One region of the Citrobacter sp. C1 genome, then DNA from elsewhere that is predicted to be linked to it. Evidence: predicted binding sites of a transcription regulator. Region 1 holds the regulator's gene; each other region holds the start of a gene.
The links. Region 1 encodes Fur, which represses iron uptake genes when iron is present. Its sites were predicted from a motif close to ATAATAATGAGAACNACTATCAA; they were not measured.

Region 1 (6,127 bases):
CACTTCCAGTACAGAGATAAATGCCGGTTCAGACAGCGCGTGAGTGTCCTTGCCCACATAACAAGGGCCAGTAATTCCGTTTTTCGCACGTTCTTCAGCAATCGCTTGAGCGATAGCCAGAATGTGCGGTTCGTTAAAACTGTGACGACCTGCACTGCCGCGATGCCCGGACGTACCGAACTTAACGGCGTGCTCTGCATTCCCTGCTTCTGGTTTCAGTACATAGTACTGTGCCGTCAGTTGGGCGACGTTAATCAGATCACTCTGTTGTGCAGGTTGACCTGCACGATTGTGGATTGCCATTGCCTGGTCCTTCTAATGCAAGGATTAAATTGTTCCGCAAACCTTTTCAATCAATTCCGCAGGGAATTGCATTGACTGCATGATGTGTTCAACCATGCTGCATTTACGGCCGGTATTCGTGTTGGTGATCACCCAATACGGCGTGCCTGGCACGTGTTTCGGCTTGGTTTGATTACCATTTTTCAGCAGCGTCTGTTCATCCGCTGCAAAATAGACGCGCGTGCGACCATGCAACGATTCTGTTGCCTCGGCAAACGCGTGTTGATCCAGTGAATAGAGTGTAGACAGCACCAGCATAAAGCGATTCACTGCTTTTTTCTGTTCCGCATATTCATCGGAAAGCAGCAGTTCACGCATGGCGCGCACTTTGTCTTTTACAGGGTTAACCGGCTTGGCTTCCACGACAGGTTGCACGGCGCGGACGTCTTTCACCACCGGCGTGGCAGGCTGTGATGCGGCGGAAAACTTCAACATACGCCGTAAAATGTCGGATGCGCTCTCGCCGATATGCTTGGTATGGCTGGCAATATAGCTATAGAGTTCATCATCAACTTCAATCGTTTTCATCTTAATCCAGTGCGGTGTTTAGCTGAATACAAGTTGTTGGGACTGTACACGCGTAGTGTAAAGGCAAATCCCAACAGCGGATAGCGTCAAGCCCGATGGCCGGAAAAACTCGGAGTAACCGTAGTTGTTGCAGCCGTGTGGCAGAATGGTCAACATGATACCCTAACCCGCTAGCGTGAAAAAAAGAACTTTGCCATGAAATTGAATATCCGAGCGCAATCTGCACAAAACCTGCACAATAATTCTCCCATCGTCCTGGTGCACGGGCTGTTTGGCAGCCTGGACAATCTGGGCATACTGGCCCGCTCTCTGGTTGTCGATCACAATATCATCCAGGTTGATATGCGAAATCATGGCCTCTCACCCCGTTCTCCGGAGATGAACTACCCGGCGATGGCGCAAGATCTGCTGGATACGTTGGATGCCCAACAGATAGAAAAAGCCACCTTTATTGGCCATTCAATGGGGGGCAAAGCCGTGATGGCGCTAACCGCCCTGGCACCGGAACGTATCGATAAGCTGGTGGCTATCGATATTGCCCCGGTTGATTACCAGGTCCGCCGTCACGATGAGATATTTGCGGCGATTAATGCGGTGACGGATACAGAAGCCGCGTCGCGCCAGCAGGCGGCTAGCGTGATGCGCCAACATCTTAAAGAAGAAGGCGTGATCCAGTTTCTGCTGAAATCATTTATAGACGGTGAATGGCGCTTTAACGTCCCGGTATTGTGGGATCAGTATCCGCATATTGTCGGCTGGGAAACCATTCCGGCCTGGGATCACCCGGCGCTGTTCATCCCTGGGGGGAACTCACCGTACGTTACTGAAGCGTATCGAGCCCCATTGCTGGCGCAATTTCCCCAGGCACGGGCACATGTCATTGCCGGCGCGGGCCATTGGGTGCATGCAGAAAAACCCGAAGCCGTGCTGCGCGCCATCCGTCGTTATCTGACAGAACAGGCTAACTGATTAAAAACTCAGCGTCCGCGCGCGATTACGTGCGTGGGCGTTGGCGCGCCTCCCCTGCTGATGTATGATGGCGCGCTATCCATCCGGGCAGACGCCTGGCTGATTGTTTCCCCGAAGTCACCAAGATCATGGCCAAAGAACAAACGGACCGTACGACATTAGATCTGTTCGCGCAGGAGCGTCGCCCGGGACGACCCAAAACCAATCCGCTTTCGCGTGATGAACAGTTACGTATTAACAAACGTAATCAGCTTAAACGCGACAAAGTTCGTGGGCTTAAGCGTGTCGAACTGAAACTGAACGCCGACGCCGTTGACGCGCTGAATGAGCTGGCTGATGCGCGTAATATGAGCCGCAGTGAACTCATTGAAGAAATGCTGATGATCCAACTCGCCACATTGCGTGGTCAGGCATAGTCTGAAATTCTGCTCTATACCCTAAATAATTCGAGTTGCATCAAGGCGGCGACGCAGCGAATCTCCAGGAGTGTACATAAGTACGTGACTGGGGTGAGCGAGGAAAGCCAACGCACATGCAGCTTGAAGTATGACGGGTATAAATCATAAATCGTGTAGCACAGAGTGCAGTCCAGCGTGTTTGCTGTTTCCGCATGCCTGACTGTTCTGCTATGATTGCCCTTATCCGTGGGCAATGCGCCACCACCATTTCAATAAGTTTCAAGAGGTTATTTTACTCATGGCAATCACTGGCATCTTTTTCGGCAGCGACACCGGTAATACCGAAAACATCGCAAAAATGATTCAAAAACAGCTTGGTAAAGACGTTGCCGATGTACATGACATTGCAAAAAGCAGCAAAGAAGACCTGGAAGGGTATGACATTCTGCTGCTCGGCATCCCGACCTGGTACTACGGCGAAGCGCAGTGTGACTGGGACGACTTCTTCCCGACCCTCGAAGACATTGATTTTAACGGTAAACTGGTTGCTTTGTTTGGCTGTGGCGATCAGGAAGATTACGCAGAATATTTCTGCGATGCGTTAGGCACGATTCGCGACATCATCGAACCGCGCGGCGCAACCATCGTCGGTCACTGGCCAACGGCGGGTTACCACTTTGAAGCATCCAAAGGTTTGGCTGACGACGACCACTTTGTCGGCCTGGCTATCGATGAAGATCGCCAGCCTGAACTGACCGCAGAACGCGTTGAAAAATGGGTTAAGCAGATTTCAGCAGAACTGCATCTCGACGAGATTATTAACGCCTAATTTCGTGCGGCGCAGATCTTCATCTGTGCCGCATCAATAGATAAAACCAATCAAAATAATTGCTACAAATTTGTAACTTTCTCGCCTGACCCTGTACAATGGCTGGATGCCAATCGGGTATTGCACAGTGTGTTTGTTGGCGATACCACGTTTTGATTAACAATATTTGCCAGAGGCTTGCAGTTTTCATTTAGGCGTGGCAGTTCTATAATGATACGCATTATCTCAAGTGCATTTTCTGTCACTTCTTTTAATGAAGTGAACCGTTTAGCTACAGGACAGATTCCGCATGACTGACAACAATACCGCATTAAAGAAGGCTGGCCTGAAAGTAACGCTTCCTCGTTTAAAAATTCTGGAAGTTCTTCAGGGACCGGATAACCATCACGTCAGTGCGGAAGACTTATATAAACGCCTGATCGATATGGGTGAAGAGATTGGTCTGGCGACCGTGTATCGCGTACTGAACCAGTTTGATGATGCCGGTATCGTGACCCGCCATAATTTCGAAGGGGGCAAATCCGTCTTCGAACTGACTCAACAGCATCATCACGATCACCTGATTTGCCTCGACTGTGGCAAAGTGGTCGAATTCAGCGATGACTCTATCGAAGCGCGCCAGCGTGAGATTGCCACTAAACATGGTATTCGTTTAACGAACCATAGCCTCTATCTTTACGGCCACTGCGCTGAAGGCGATTGCCGCGAAGATGAGCATGCGCACGACGGTGTTGCAAAATAAGTTTTGAATCACGTCAGTCCCCCGCTCAACGTTGAGCCGGGGATTAACGTATCAGTAAAATTTAAGTACGAAATAGTCACAATCACCGCCAACCATCCGCCGACTATCCGCAAAATGTGATAACCTCCCCCGCGGCTAAATCAAAATAACACGCGTAGAAAACGTGATGACTCAAAAACTCCAAATGAGCCATGATGTCCCACAACATTTTATTTTTGTTACTTTTATATGCGCACCAGACGTTAGAACCCGCATGGAACAGTTAAGAGGCTCACGGTGTTAAAAGAAGAGATCTTTGCATTTTTGGCAGAAGAGACCCGTCATTTTTCTTTTGACTCGCTGGACGACTTTCATACGGCCCAAACGATGGCAGAACACTTCAATGTGAAGCGTAATACCATCAGCCACTATCTGAATCAGCTCATTGACGATAATCTGGTCATAAAACTGAATACCCGGCCCGTCTATTTTCTGCACAAAGCCGTTTTTGAAGAACAGTTTTTTCGTGTCAGTCAATCCGTCTTCTCAGGCGCCGCTGAGCTAAAAAAGCATCAATATAAACAACAAGACACGTTTGCCGGATTGATCGGTTCCCAGGGAAGTTTAGTCCCCGTTATAGAAAAATTGAATACCGCGATCTGTTATCCCCCTCACGGTCTGTCAGTAATGCTGTATGGCCCGACCGGCAGCGGTAAGAGCATGCTGGCACAATTATCCTGGCAGCGAGCTGTGGAGAAGAAAATCCTGCCCCCCACCGCGCCATTTATTGCGTTCAATTGTGCTCAATATGCCAACAACCCTGAATTACTTTCGAGTCACCTCTTTGGCTATATCAAAGGTGCATTTACAGGGGCAGATAAAACCAGCGAAGGACTTCTGCAAAAAGCCGATGGAGGGGTGCTATTTCTGGATGAGATCCACCGCTTACATCCGGAGGGTCAGGAAAAGTTATTCACCTTTATGGATACCGGGCGTTTTCGTCGCATGGGGGAAAGCGAAAAAGAAATCAGCGCTCAGGTCAGACTGGTTTTCGCCACAACCGTCTCGCCCAAAGAGTATTTTCTGGAAACGTTTATACGTCGTATCCCGCTGAATATTGCCATTCCTTCGTTGGAACAGCGCGGTGAAGCGGAAAAAATCCAGTTTATTTATGCCTTTTTCCTGCATGAGTCGAAACTGCTCAAGCGCAATATCAAACTGTCCCCACAGGTGCTGAACGTCTTAAAACGACACATCTACAGCGGAAATATCGGTGAATTAAAAAATACCATCACCTGCCTGAGTGCCACGCGTTTTGCAAAGTCTCAAGCAGATCAGTGCCTCTCTTTACACTTAGACGATCTACCAGACAGCTTTATGCCGCATGGTGTGCAAATTAATCACCAGGTTGTAGGAACCGCTGTCGTATTTACCCCTTCGATGACGCTACAGCAATTGGTTCTCCCTGTAGTACCGTTGAACCATTTTATTAGTGAATTCTGGGATAAGATCTTCAGCCTGTTTCAGCAAAATAGCGAAAATGTACTGCTCCCAGAAGTCTCTCGTGAAATCGATACGCTGTTCGATAAGATCATATTTAACCCAACGGCACAAAACGATCACCCGACCATTTATTCACATCTCAATACTATCCAGGATATTGTTCAGCAGATAGAAAGCAAACATTCGGTCCAATTTAACGGTAATCGACTGTACGGCTTAGCATGGTATTTATTCACTAAAAATAAGCAGGGTAATGACGGCATCCTGGCGCATAAAAAAACGCTCAAAAATTTACATCAGTATATTAGCCAATATTTGGCAGAAGAGAACCTGATTGCGAGTATGTTATCAACACAGATCGCCCAGCGATTTGATCTCAAGATTACCCAGGAAGATGACGTTTTCTTCACGCTATATTTGAAAAGTATGAAGATGGTGACCGTTGCACCACGAACCAAAGCGGTCATTCTGGCACATGGCTATGCAACGGCCAGCAGTATTGCCAATGTCGTGAACCGCATGTTGGGTGAAACCCTTTTTGCCTCCTTCGATATGCCTATCGACACGGCCATCAAAGATATCGCCAGTAATATACTGCAGTACATTAATGATAATGATATGTCCAATGGGCTGGTCATTCTGGTAGATATGGGGTCGTTAACGGATATTTACTCTGAGTTCAATAAAAGCATCCATTTCCCTGTCGCCATTATTAATAATGTCTCCACGGCAATGGCGCTACACGTCGGTGAGTTATTATTAGATAACGCTCCGCTGGAAAGCATTGTTGAGAACGTCACCTCTTACCAAAAGAATGACAGTAAAATCATCTATTCA
Region 2 (6,127 bases), 2.2 Mb from region 1:
GGAAACGTCCCGCGAGCAGCGCCATCAGACCGTGTTGGTCAAACATACAGGTGGCACGCTGATGATATTTTTCAGGTAATTGCGCCAGCCAGCTTTTCACCGTTCGCGTATTGCCCAACCAGCGCCCTTGAATATAGCTCAGCCAACAGCCCAGACTGGCTGCGGCAGTCAGAATAGCAATTGTCGGGAGAAAGCTCATCACGTCCTGCGCGATCAGCGCTCCGGCCAGTAACAGCAGGCTGTCTCCGGGTAAAAAGGAAGCAGGCAGCAGACCATTTTCTAAAAACAACGTGGCAAACATGACGAAGTACACCACACTCACAACGTGCGGATCTGCCAGCGCGGCAAAATCGTGTTGCCAGAGCGCGGAGATAATATCTTGAATGACTACCATGGACTTTCCTGTGGAACAGCATTTATGAGTGGATTGTACTCCTGAATTGTCCGGGATGCCTTGATCCCGGACGCAACAATTGCAGACTTTTCCACCAGAAGTGTCTGCATATATGTCCAACTGCGGCAATGTTACTCGATTCGGGCGAATCCGGCGGCTAAATCCGCAATCAGATCGTCAACATTTTCTAAACCGATGTGTAAACGGATGAGCGTTCCGCTGAAGTCCACGTTGCCTTCAGGACGGATGGCGGCAATGTGTTCGGGTTGATTGGCCAGAATCAGTGATTCAAACCCGCCCCAGGAGTAGGCCATGCTGAACAGCGTAAAGTGATCCAAATACGCTGATAGCTCGTCATTGTTCAGCTTCTTATTCAACACAAACGAGAACAGACCGCTGCTGCCGGTAAAATCACGTTTCCAGAATTCGTGCCCTTTGCTGCCGGGAAGCGCGGGGTGGTTGACGCGGGCGACCTGCGGATGATCGGCCAGCCATTCGGCAACCTTCAGGCTGCTTTCGTGATGCTGGCGCAGACGAACGCCCAGAGTCCGCAGTCCGCGGCTGGTCATATAGGCGGTATCGGCATCCAGCATTTGCCCCATTAAATAGGCGTTTTCGCGCAGTTGGTCCCAGCAGCGGGCATTTGATACCGCCGTACCGACCATTGCATCGGAATGGCCAATCAGGTATTTGGTGCCCGCCTGAATTGAGATGTCGATTCCAAAATCCAGCGCGTTGAACAGCACCCCGGCAGCCCAGGTGTTATCGATCATAATGATGGCGTCCGGCGCTACGCTTCTGACGGCAGCGACAATCGCCGGAACATCATGCACTTCCATAGTGACGGAGCCGGGAGATTCCAGAAATACCACTTTGGTGTTCGGCTGAATGTGCTTCACAATATCGGCACCGACTAACGGATCGAACCAGCCGGTGGTTACGCCGAGCTTGCCGAGGATTTTCGTGCAAAAATCCTGGCTCGGCTCATAGGCCGTGTTGGTCATTAGCACGTGGTCGCCGTGTTCAACAAAGGCCAAAATCGTGTTGGCAACGGCTGCGGCGCCGCAGGGAAACAGGGCGCAACCCGCGCCGCCTTCCAGCTCACACATGGCTTCCTGCAGGGAGAAATGTGTCAGCGTGCCGCGGCGTCCGTAAAAAAGTGCGCCGTTAGCGCGGTTGTGGGTGGCCTGTTTTTTAGCCTCAACGGATTCGAATACCAGTGAAGAGGCGCGTTGGATCACGCTGTTGACGGAACCCTGCGTGTACTTTTTACTGCGTCCTGCCTGAACGAGTTTGGTCTCAAGATGCTTGTCTGCCATGTTGGGTTACCTGTTTTTATACGTCTGGATGTCTAAACTAGCATGGATCTTCGGCGACGCATCCTGCAGAAGGGCCATAAAGTAGAAAATAGTCCCAAAATGTGTCTGCTGACTTTTTTACTGCGTAAGCGCAAGGAAAAGAAACCAAAGGTGCGGCACTATGTAAATAGTAATGAGAACGACTATCAATTCGACGTCTTTTTGATATCATTACGCTCAGATTTTGTGATTTGCGTCCTGGAGATACAGAGTGGGTAATAATTTGATGCAGACGGACCTTTCCGTCTGGGGTATGTATCAGCACGCCGATATCGTGGTTAAGTGCGTGATGATTGGGCTAATTTTGGCGTCCGTGGTCACCTGGGCTATCTTCTTCAGTAAGAGCCTTGAGTTCTTTACGCAGAAGCGCCGTCTTAAGCGCGAACAGCAACTGCTGGCAGATGCCCGCTCTTTAGACCAGGCAAGTGAGATTGCCGCTGGATTCGATGCCAAAAGCCTGGGCGCAATGTTAATTAACGAAGCGCAGAACGAGCTGGAACTGTCAGAAGGCAGCGATGACAACGAAGGGATTAAAGAGCGTACCGGGTTCCGCCTGGAACGTCGCGTTGCAGCTGTAGGGCGTCATATGGGGCGGGGTAATGGATACCTGGCGACCATTGGGGCTATCTCTCCCTTTGTGGGTCTGTTCGGTACAGTATGGGGCATCATGAATAGCTTCATCGGTATTGCACAAACGCAAACGACGAACCTGGCCGTGGTTGCGCCGGGGATTGCAGAAGCGCTGTTAGCCACCGCGATTGGTTTGGTTGCCGCTATTCCTGCTGTTGTTATTTACAACATCTTCGCCCGTCAGATTGGCAGCTACAAAGCCATGCTGGGTGATGTTGCGGCACAGGTGCTGTTATTGCAAAGTCGCGATCTGGACCTGAGTGCAAGCGCTGCGGCGCATCCGGTACGCGCTGCGCAGAAATTACGTGTAGGATAATGTTCCATGGCAATGAGTTTTAATGAAAACCTGGACGATAACGGTGAAATGCACGACATCAACGTCACGCCGTTTATCGATGTTATGTTGGTGTTGTTGATCATTTTTATGGTGGCCGCGCCGCTGGCAACGGTGGATGTGAAGGTGAATCTACCGGCTTCGACCAGCACGCCGCAACCGCGTCCTGAAAAACCGGTTTACCTGTCAGTGAAAGCGGATAACACGATGTTTATCGGCAACGATCAGGTGACCGATGAAACCATGATTAACGCGCTAAACACGCTGACAGAAGGCAAGAAAGATACCACTATCTTCTTCCGGGCTGATAAAACCGTCGACTATGAAACCATGATGAAAGTGATGGATACGCTGCATCAGGCAGGTTTCCTGAAGATTGGTTTGGTTGGTGAAGAGACCGTGAAAGCGAAGTAATCTCTGTTGCCGGGTGAAGGGTTTCGCCTTACCCGGCCTCCTCTTTCGGCTTCCTCCATCCCCTCATTTCTTTTCGTCCAGCGCGACGGTAGTGACTCTGGTCGCGGCATAACTCCCTTCAGATAGCTTACGCGTCAGGCGCAATGTCGCCGTTTCTCGCGCGAGTAAATGCTGGTACGCGCTTTCCAGACGGGCCATGATTTTGTCCCGCAGCGCCGGCTGTTGGGCAATAATGGCTTCAATGGTGGCACCGTAGATCTCTTCTTTGGCTTGCAGAGCATAGATTTCCCGGCGGTTTTGCCACTTCATGCGTACCAGGGCTGCGGGTATTGATACTATTTCCTGAGCCACGCTCTCCAGCGTGGCATTTTTATTGGCAATTAAGATATCCAGATTCTGCTTTAAGACAAATTCGTCACTTTTATGGTTGTCTAAAGCCAAATAAACGTTGTTATCATCAACATCTTTCATTTTATTTCTCTTCCAGAGAATAAAAAATCGGATCGCTGGTTTCGCGAGTCAGTAAATTAAGCCAAATTTTATTGCCCTGCTCATTTATTAACGCAGTGTTTTTTGCCAAAATTTTACTTAATTCTTGTGCGTTAATGTCACCTTCTGCTTGCAGTGAATTAAGCAGACGGGTGAATGATTCGATTTTTGCTGCGCGAAACAGTCGCTCTTTTAAATGGCGGTCACATTCTTCAAATAACATGTTACGGGTCTGACCGGTAGCGGTGGTGCTAATTAAAATATCCGCCTCAAACTCGCTTAAGGTTGTCTTTCCCTGAGTCAAATTTTCACTATTTTCTACGGTATCAGTATTGGTTGGGGATGTAGATAAATGAAAACGAGAGGGAACAAGATGCTCGGGAAGCATGTTGAAATATCCTTTACTGCCAGTGAGGTAAGTTTTTTTAATAAGACAGGCTGCGTTGACAATAGCATGGGGTAATTTTAAAATCAAAAAAAATGGAGCCTGTATATGAACAGTATATTTTATTCTGTTATTACCCTGCTATTGCTTACCTGCGGGGTTCTTGTGCTGATGCGCGGTGCAAATAAAAATCGATCGAATGAGGAACTTACCTCTTATCCCAAACTGGAAACGCTTAGCAAAGAAGAGGGGGAAGATCATTTCTCAGCATTGATGAATTCGATTACGCCGGTATGGTATTGGCGGGTCAATCATGAATATATTGATTTTATCCACTCGACAATAAAGCGTATGACCATGGTGGAGTTAAATGAAACGCCAGGGCTATTTGATGCACAGCGGCGCTGCAGCGATCTCAATTCAGCGGTCTACAAATATTACGACAACATCAAAAAACGCTGCCTGAGCGGAGAGAAAGTCCCGCACGCCGATTTAGATGTGCTCAATTTGCGTCAATGTTTCAGGGAGTTCAGCCTGGAAGCCTATCCTGCACTCGTCGCACTGGTGTGGCCAGAGCTCCAGCGCTCGCCCATCAATGCCGAAGAGGTTTGAGGCGTATGTTGTTTCGATGTTGCACAATTGCGATATACTACTGCCCGGTTTAGTTACAAGACAGGATCATATGGAACGTTTTCTGGAAAACGCAATGTACGCGTCCCGCTGGCTGCTTGCTCCCGTGTATTTTGGCCTTTCTCTTGCTTTGGTTGCCCTGGCGCTGAAATTCTTTCAGGAGATCTTTCACGTTCTGCCCAATATCTTTTCGATGGCAGAAGCCGATCTCATTCTGGTACTACTGTCGCTGGTCGATATGACCCTGGTCGGTGGGTTGCTGGTCATGGTGATGTTCTCCGGCTACGAGAATTTTGTCTCACAACTGGATATTACTGAAGGCAAAGAGAAGCTGAGCTGGCTGGGTAAGATGGATGCCACGTCACTGAAGAATAAGGTTGCGGCGTCTATCGTGGCCATTTCTTCCATCCATTTATTGCGTATTTTTATGGATGCTAAAAATGTCCCTGATAACAAGCTGATGTGGTACGTCATTATCCACCTGACCTTTGTGCTCTCAGCCTTTGTGATGGGGTATCTGGATCGACTGACGCGCCACAATCACTAAATCAGTACGGCCGGGTCGGCAATTTTACCGCCCCCGGCATACTGTTTAGACGATTATTTATCTGATGAGGCCTGCCACAGATTGAGCTTGCCGTCGGTGACGTGCTTATCTATCTGCGCCAGTTCTTCAGCGCTGAATGCCAGGTTATTCAACGCCTGAACGTTTTCTTCTAACTGCTCGGGACGGCTGGCGCCAATTAACACTGACGTCACGCGGTTATCTTTGAGTAACCAGCTCAATGCCATTTGCGCCATCGACTGTCCACGCCGTTGCGCCATCTCGTTCAGCAACCGCAGGCTGTTAAGATTTTCTTCCGTCAGCATATTTTCCGTCAGGCCACGGGCTTTTTTCCCTTCACGCTGCATACGCGAACCTTCTGGAATACCGTTCAGGTATTTCCCCGTCAGCAACCCCTGAGCCAGCGGGGTAAAGGCGATGCAACCAATACCGTTTGTGTCCAGCGTATCCAGCAGGCCACTGCTGTCGACCCAGCGATTAAGCAGGTTGTAGGACGGTTGGTGGATCAGCAGCGGAATTTTCCATTCCCGCAGCAGGTCGGCCATTATTTGCGTGCGCTCCGGGGAATAAGATGAAATACCAACATACAACGCTTTGCCACTTTGCACGGCGTGAGCCAGCGCCGCGGCGGTCTCTTCCATTGGCGTGCTTTCGTCAACGCGGTGAGAATAGAAAATGTCGACGTAATCGAGGCCCATGCGTTTCAGACTCTGGTCGAGGCTGGCAAGCAGATACTTACGCGAGCCGCCAGAACCGTACGGTCCCGGCCACATGTCGTAGCCAGCCTTGGTAGAGATGATTAATTCGTCACGGTACTGCGCGAAATCCTCACGCAATAATCGGCCGAAGTTTTCTTCAGCGCTGCCCGGCGGCGGCCCGTAGTTATTGGCTAAATCGAAATGCGTGATGCCTAAATCAAATGCTTTAC
Region 3 (6,127 bases), 900 kb from region 1:
GGCAGGAATGGCGTGGGGCGCTGGAGTGTAACGGCAACGGGTTATGTTTTAACTTCGATGCCAACAGCCCCATGTGCCCGTCGATGAAAATCAGCATGAACCGAATTCACTCCCCCAAAGGACGCGCAACGCTGGTACGGGAATGGTTACGCCTGCTGGCTGACCGCGGCATCGATCCGGTTCGCCTGGAAAAAGAGTTACCGGAAAAAGGTGCCAGCTTGCGCACGTTAATCGCCCGCACGCGTAACAGCTGGCATGCGCGCAAGGGGGAGTACGATTTCTCGCACGAAGTCAAAGAGGCGATGTCCGGCTGTCTGGCATGTAAAGCGTGTTCCACGCAGTGCCCGATCAAAATTGACGTCCCGGAATTCCGCTCTCGCTTCCTGCAACTGTACCACACGCGTTATTTACGCCCGCTGCGCGATCACATGGTGGCAACCGTCGAAAGCTATGCGCCGCTAATGGCGCGCGCGCCAAAAACATTCAACTTCTTCATTAACCAGCCGCTGGTGCGTACGCTGGCCAAAAAGCATATTGGCATGGTGGATTTGCCGCTACTGTCCGCGCCGTCGTTACAACGTCAGCTGGTCGGGCACCGCTCCGCCAATATGACGCTGGAACAGCTCGAGCTATTGAGTCAGGAACAGAAAGCCCGCACGGTGCTGGTGGTCCAGGATCCGTTCACCAGCTATTACGATGCGCAGGTGGTAGCTGATTTTATCCGCCTGGTGGAAAAACTCGGTTTACAGCCGGTCCTGCTACCGTTCTCGCCTAATGGCAAGGCGCAGCACATTAAGGGTTTCTTAAACCGTTTTGCCAAAACGGCGAAAAAGACCTCTGAATTTCTCAATCGGGTGGCGACGTTGAACATCCCGATGGTCGGCGTCGATCCGGCGCTGGTATTGTGCTATCGCGATGAATACAAGCTGGCGCTTGGCGAGCAGCGTGGCGACTTCCATGTACTGTTGGTGAACGAGTGGCTGTCAACCGTCCTGGCCTCTCAGCAGCCAGCTGCTGTTGCGGGTGAGCCGTGGTATTTCTTTGGACACTGCACCGAAGTAACGGCCCTGCCGGGTGCGCCAGCGCAGTGGGCGGCCATTTTTGCCAAATTTGGCGCGCAGCTGGAAAACGTCAGTGTCGGGTGCTGCGGCATGGCGGGCACGTACGGTCATGAAGTGAAGAATCACCAGAACTCGCTGGGCATCTATGAGCTATCATGGCATCAGGCGATGCAGCGACTACCGCGCAATCGCTGTCTGGCTGCGGGATATTCTTGTCGCAGCCAGGTGAAACGCGTGGAAGGTACGGGCGTTCGCCACCCATTACAGGCACTGCTGGAGATTATTGGATGATCTGGAAACGTGAAGTTTCACTCGAGGCGCTCAATGCCATGGGTGAGGGAAATATGGTTGGTCTGCTTGATATTCGTTTTGAGCACATTGGTGACGATACGCTGGAAGCCACAATGCCGGTGGATCACCGGACCAAACAGCCTTTTGGCCTGTTACACGGTGGCGCGTCGGTGGTGCTGGCCGAAAGCATTGGCTCGGTGGCCGGCTATTTATGCACTCAAGGTGATCAAAAAGTGGTGGGTCTTGAGGTCAATGCCAACCATATCCGTTCCGCGCGGGAAGGGCGAGTGAGAGGGGTGTGCAGCGCGCTGCATACCGGTTCTCGCCATCAGGTCTGGCAAATCGAAATCTTCGATGAACAGGGACGGTTGTGCTGTACCTCGCGTCTGACGACCGCTATTTTGTGACGCATGTTGCGTTTGGTCATTATCTGCGCAGGGAAAGGTGCTATACTGTGCAGGTTTTGAACACAAGCGAGGATGATATGTCTACCCAATTAGACCCGGCCCAACTGGCAATAGAATTTATACGTCGTGATAACAGCGATCTTTCACCGGCTCAGTACCTGAAAAGACTGAAACAATTAGAGCTGGAGTTTGCTGATTTACTGGCGCTTTCTTCGACTGAACTCAAAGAAGAAATCTATTTTGCCTGGCGGCACGGCGTTCATTGATTCCAGTATGCTTATCGTGATGAAAACCCCGACACCTGTTCGGGGTTATTTTTTGCCTTAAATCGGGTTTACCATTTCATCTCCCCGGTATTGACCTTCGCACTCAGCTCCAGCGAGCTGTCGTCCGCAAGCCCTGGCCATGCCGCCTTCATCGTTTTAATCACATATGCAGACCCTTTTTTTGCGCCCAGCGCCTGCTCAAAAGCGTGCAAGTAATCACCGGTGAAGCGGATCGCTTGATCGCCTGCCGGGCGTTCGCCGATGTAGTGACCGGGGATCACCTCGGTTGGGCGTAAGGTTTGCATTTCGCTCAGCACGTTGCGCCATGCGCGACGCTGTTCAGGAGACTGTGTGTCCGCAGTCCAGACATGAATACCGGAAGCCACGCCGGTGCCGCCGAGGATCGCCCGGTTAGCCGGGATCCAGACATAGGCCGCGTAATCATTTGAGCGGCGCAGTTCCAGCGTTTCACCATCAATGGTAAAGCGTGTCTGCGTCGTGACCTGCGGCACGATGAGCGTCGTTGGTGCGCCGTCTTTCATCTGCGGGCCCCAAAACTGCAGTTTGGCATCTTTGGTAGCACGAATGTGCTCCACGACGTGCGGTGTTGCCAAAATCTTTACCTCGGGAAAGGCGTTAACAATCGGCTGCAGACCAAAATAAAAATCCGGATCGCCAGAGGTGATCACGATGGCCTGCAGTTTTTTGCCGCTGTTGCGAATCATCTGCGCCAGCTTTTCACCGTCTTTGGTGCTGAATTGCGCATCAAATAAAATGGCCTCTTTCGGGCCGGACACCAGCGTTGAGGATACCGGAAAAATAGCTTTTTCCTGGGGATTGTAGACGTCAAGCTGGAGTGGCGCGGCGAATACCGGCGAGGCAAACAGAGGTAACAGCAGGGCCAGGGCGTTCACTTTCATGGGGGATAACCTTTTGCAGATGAAATGTCTTTTTCTTGTTCTTTATTTTACGGATATTTGGATCTGTTAGAATTCCTCTATCAGGACATGCTGAGTTTCATAAAACGATCGGATGGGATGCAATGGACAGAGTCATGGCGGCAACGGTGTTTAACCACATCTGCGATTTGGGCAGCCTGAGCGCCGCGGCGCGCGCGCTGGGGCTTTCCCGTCCGATGGTCAGTCGCTACCTCGACGAGATGGAAAAATGGGCGGGTGCAAGGTTAATCCACCGTTCATCGCGTCGGCTGACTATTACGCCCGCGGGGGAAGAGGCGTTAGTGAAGACGCGCTCGCTGGCGCAGCTGTCGCTGGATATCAGCGCCGCCAGCGCAGCAGAGATTCCTTCCGGCACGCTACGTGTGGCTTGCGCGCATTTTACTGCGATGCATATTTTGGCGCCGGTACTGCCCGTTTTTCTGGCGCGTTTCCCTGAACTGCGCATTGAGGTTGAGATTAACAATCAACCGGTGAGCCTGGTCGGTGAACGTATTGATGCGGCGATCCGCATTACGGATAATCCTGAACCGGGTACTATCGCCCGTCGTCTGGGTGACTGTGAGTCGGTGTTATGCGCCTCTGCGGACTACCTGCGCCAGCATGGCATTCCGCAAACCCTGGACTGTCTCGCCCAGCATAATTGCCTTTACTACAGCGGGTTTGCCGGAAAATCATGGCACTTTGATGATGAGCAGGGCAACGCTGTATCGGTGGCGATAAAGGGAAATCTCAGCGCGGGGATCTCTGCGCTATTATGTGAGTCGGCGTTGGCTGGTATGGGTATTGCGCTGGTGCCGGAACAAGAGGCGCGTGAAGGGCTGGCACGCGGCCAGTTGATCCGGCTTTTGCCCCAACTCAAGCCGCGACGTCTGCCAATTTACGGCTTATACCTGTCTCGTGAGCATCAACCGGCAGGGCTGCGTCTGCTATTGGATGCCCTGCATGAGATTCTGGTCTGAATATGTGAGCTGCGTCTGCCTGTAAATCAGACAAACCGCAGTTTGTGTTAAAAACACGGCGTCAGGTCGTGAGACTATTCTTATCGCCCCTTCAAGAGCTAAGCCATCGTGAGTGCCGGAGATAAGCGCCGGATGGGGTCGGAACCCTTAAGCCTGCTAATAGAGCAGCCTTAAGGGTTTTTTATTGTCTGTCTGCGCTGTTTTGCACGCGGTTACCTCTATTTCTCCGTCTTTCCCCTATCTCTTAAATAGACATTTTCTATACATCTTTTTGCGTTTTACCTTGCTGAACGATTAACGGTTTGTAACCCATTATTTATCAAAGCATTGAACAAAATAATCCCTCTCTGTAAACCCTCGCCGCAGGGTCTATGCTTAATAAAAGTAACCAAAAAGGGCGGTTAACCCGAATGCCCCTGCTGAACAGGGGTTGAAGTGATAATCATTATCACTAACATGGTGTTGTAGCGTGCAGGTTAATGACTCGAGGTAACCCTATGGAATTGCATTCAGGAACATTTAATCCGAACGATTTTGCATGGCGTGGGTTGACGTTAACGCCAGCCGCAGCGGCGCATATTCGTGAACTGGTGGCAAAACAGCCCGATATGCTGGGCGTGCGGTTAGGCGTGAAGCAAACAGGATGTGCGGGGTTTGGCTATGTGCTGGATACCGTCAGCCAACCGGAAAAAGACGATCTGGTGTTCGAAACCGATGGCGCCAGGCTGTATGTGCCGTTACAGGCGATGCCGTTTATTGACGGAACCGAAGTCGATTTTGTTCGTGAAGGATTAAATCAGTTATTTAAATTTCATAACCCGAAAGCCCAGAACGAATGCGGCTGTGGCGAAAGTTTTGGGGTATAGGCGGTACTATGTCGCGTAACACTGAAGCAACTGACGATGTCAACACCTGGGCTGGCGGACACCTCAATTATAAAGAGGGATTCTTCACCCAACTAAAAACTGATGAACTGGCGAAGGGCATCAATGAAGAGGTCGTGCGGGCGATTTCCGCGAAACGCAACGAACCGGACTGGATGCTGGCATTTCGCCTGGATGCGTTTAAGGCGTGGCTGACGATGGAGGAGCCGCACTGGTTAAAAGCGCATTACGATAAGCTGAATTATCAGGATTACAGCTATTACTCCGCACCTTCCTGCGGTAACTGCGATGAGACCTGCGCCTCCGAGCCGGGAGCGGTACAGCAAACGGGCGCGAATGCGTTTTTAAGTAAAGAGGTTGAGGACGCTTTCGAACAACTTGGCGTGCCGGTACGTGAAGGGCGAGAAGTGGCGGTCGATGCCATTTTTGACTCGGTATCGGTGGCGACCACCTATCGTGAAAAGCTGGCTGAGCAAGGCATTATTTTCTGCTCGTTCGGTGAGGCCATTCATGATCACCCGGAACTGGTGAAAAAATATCTCGGCACGGTGGTGCCGGGCAACGACAATTTCTTTGCCGCGCTGAATGCAGCGGTTGCCTCAGACGGTACGTTTATCTATGTGCCGAAAGGCGTGCGCTGCCCAATGGAGCTATCCACCTATTTTCGTATTAACGCGGAAAAAACCGGGCAATTTGAACGCACTATCCTGGTGGCGGATGAAGGCAGCTACGTCAGCTACATTGAAGGATGTTCTGCTCCGGTGCGCGACAGCTATCAGCTGCACGCGGCGGTGGTGGAAGTGATCATCCACAAAGATGCTGAAGTGAAATACTCGACGGTGCAAAACTGGTTCCCTGGCGATGGCAACACCGGCGGCATTCTGAACTTCGTGACCAAACGTGCACTGTGTGAAGGCGAAAACAGCAAAATGTCGTGGACCCAGTCGGAAACTGGCTCGGCCATCACCTGGAAATACCCCAGCTGTATTTTGCGCGGCGATAACTCCATCGGCGAATTCTACTCCGTTGCGTTGACCAGCGGTCATCAGCAGGCCGATACCGGCACCAAGATGATCCACATCGGCAAGAACACCAAATCGACCATTATCTCGAAAGGGATCTCCGCCGGGCACAGCCAGAACAGCTATCGCGGCCTGGTAAAAATCATGCCGACGGCCACCAACGCCCGTAACTATACCCAGTGTGACTCGATGCTAATTGGTGCGGACTGCGGGGCGCACACCTTCCCGTACGTAGAGTGTCGCAACAACAGCGCCCAGCTTGAACACGAAGCCACCAC

Region 2: the regulator Fur is predicted to act here: its motif matches at 1,880-1,902, upstream of exbB (tol-pal system-associated acyl-CoA thioesterase).
Region 3: the regulator Fur is predicted to act here: its motif matches at 4,379-4,401, upstream of sufA (Fe-S cluster assembly scaffold SufA).

What each region holds. Positions count from the first base shown of each region.
Region 1 covers NZ_CP115035.1:3,590,060-3,596,186, forward strand. Annotated here, with positions in the region: gene pgm (phosphoglucomutase (alpha-D-glucose-1,6-bisphosphate-dependent)) at 1-303, opposite strand, end outside; gene seqA (replication initiation negative regulator SeqA) at 328-870, opposite strand; gene ybfF (esterase) at 1,066-1,839, shown strand; gene ybfE (LexA regulated protein) at 1,968-2,255, shown strand; gene fldA (flavodoxin FldA) at 2,536-3,066, shown strand; gene IB214_RS17415 (ryhB-regulated fur leader peptide) at 3,277-3,363, shown strand; gene fur (ferric iron uptake transcriptional regulator) at 3,356-3,808, shown strand; gene IB214_RS17425 (sigma 54-interacting transcriptional regulator) at 4,085-6,127, shown strand, end outside.
Region 2 covers NZ_CP115035.1:708,546-714,672, forward strand. Annotated here, with positions in the region: gene yghB (DedA family general envelope maintenance protein YghB) at 1-394, opposite strand, end outside; gene metC (cystathionine beta-lyase) at 526-1,713, opposite strand; gene exbB (tol-pal system-associated acyl-CoA thioesterase) at 1,964-2,698, shown strand; gene exbD (TonB system transport protein ExbD) at 2,705-3,130, shown strand; gene IB214_RS03455 (cytoplasmic protein) at 3,194-3,601, opposite strand; gene IB214_RS03460 (hypothetical protein) at 3,603-4,007, opposite strand; gene IB214_RS03465 (RNA helicase) at 4,113-4,616, shown strand; gene IB214_RS03470 (TIGR00645 family protein) at 4,687-5,181, shown strand; gene IB214_RS03475 (aldo/keto reductase) at 5,235-6,127, opposite strand, start outside.
Region 3 covers NZ_CP115035.1:2,690,417-2,696,543, reverse strand. Annotated here, with positions in the region: gene IB214_RS13005 (FAD-binding and (Fe-S)-binding domain-containing protein) at 1-1,352, shown strand, start outside; gene menI (1,4-dihydroxy-2-naphthoyl-CoA hydrolase) at 1,349-1,759, shown strand; gene IB214_RS12995 (YdiH family protein) at 1,837-2,025, shown strand; gene IB214_RS12990 (Vmh family MBL fold metallo-hydrolase) at 2,094-2,945, opposite strand; gene IB214_RS12985 (LysR family transcriptional regulator) at 3,068-3,943, shown strand; gene sufA (Fe-S cluster assembly scaffold SufA) at 4,441-4,809, shown strand; gene sufB (Fe-S cluster assembly protein SufB) at 4,818-6,127, shown strand, end outside.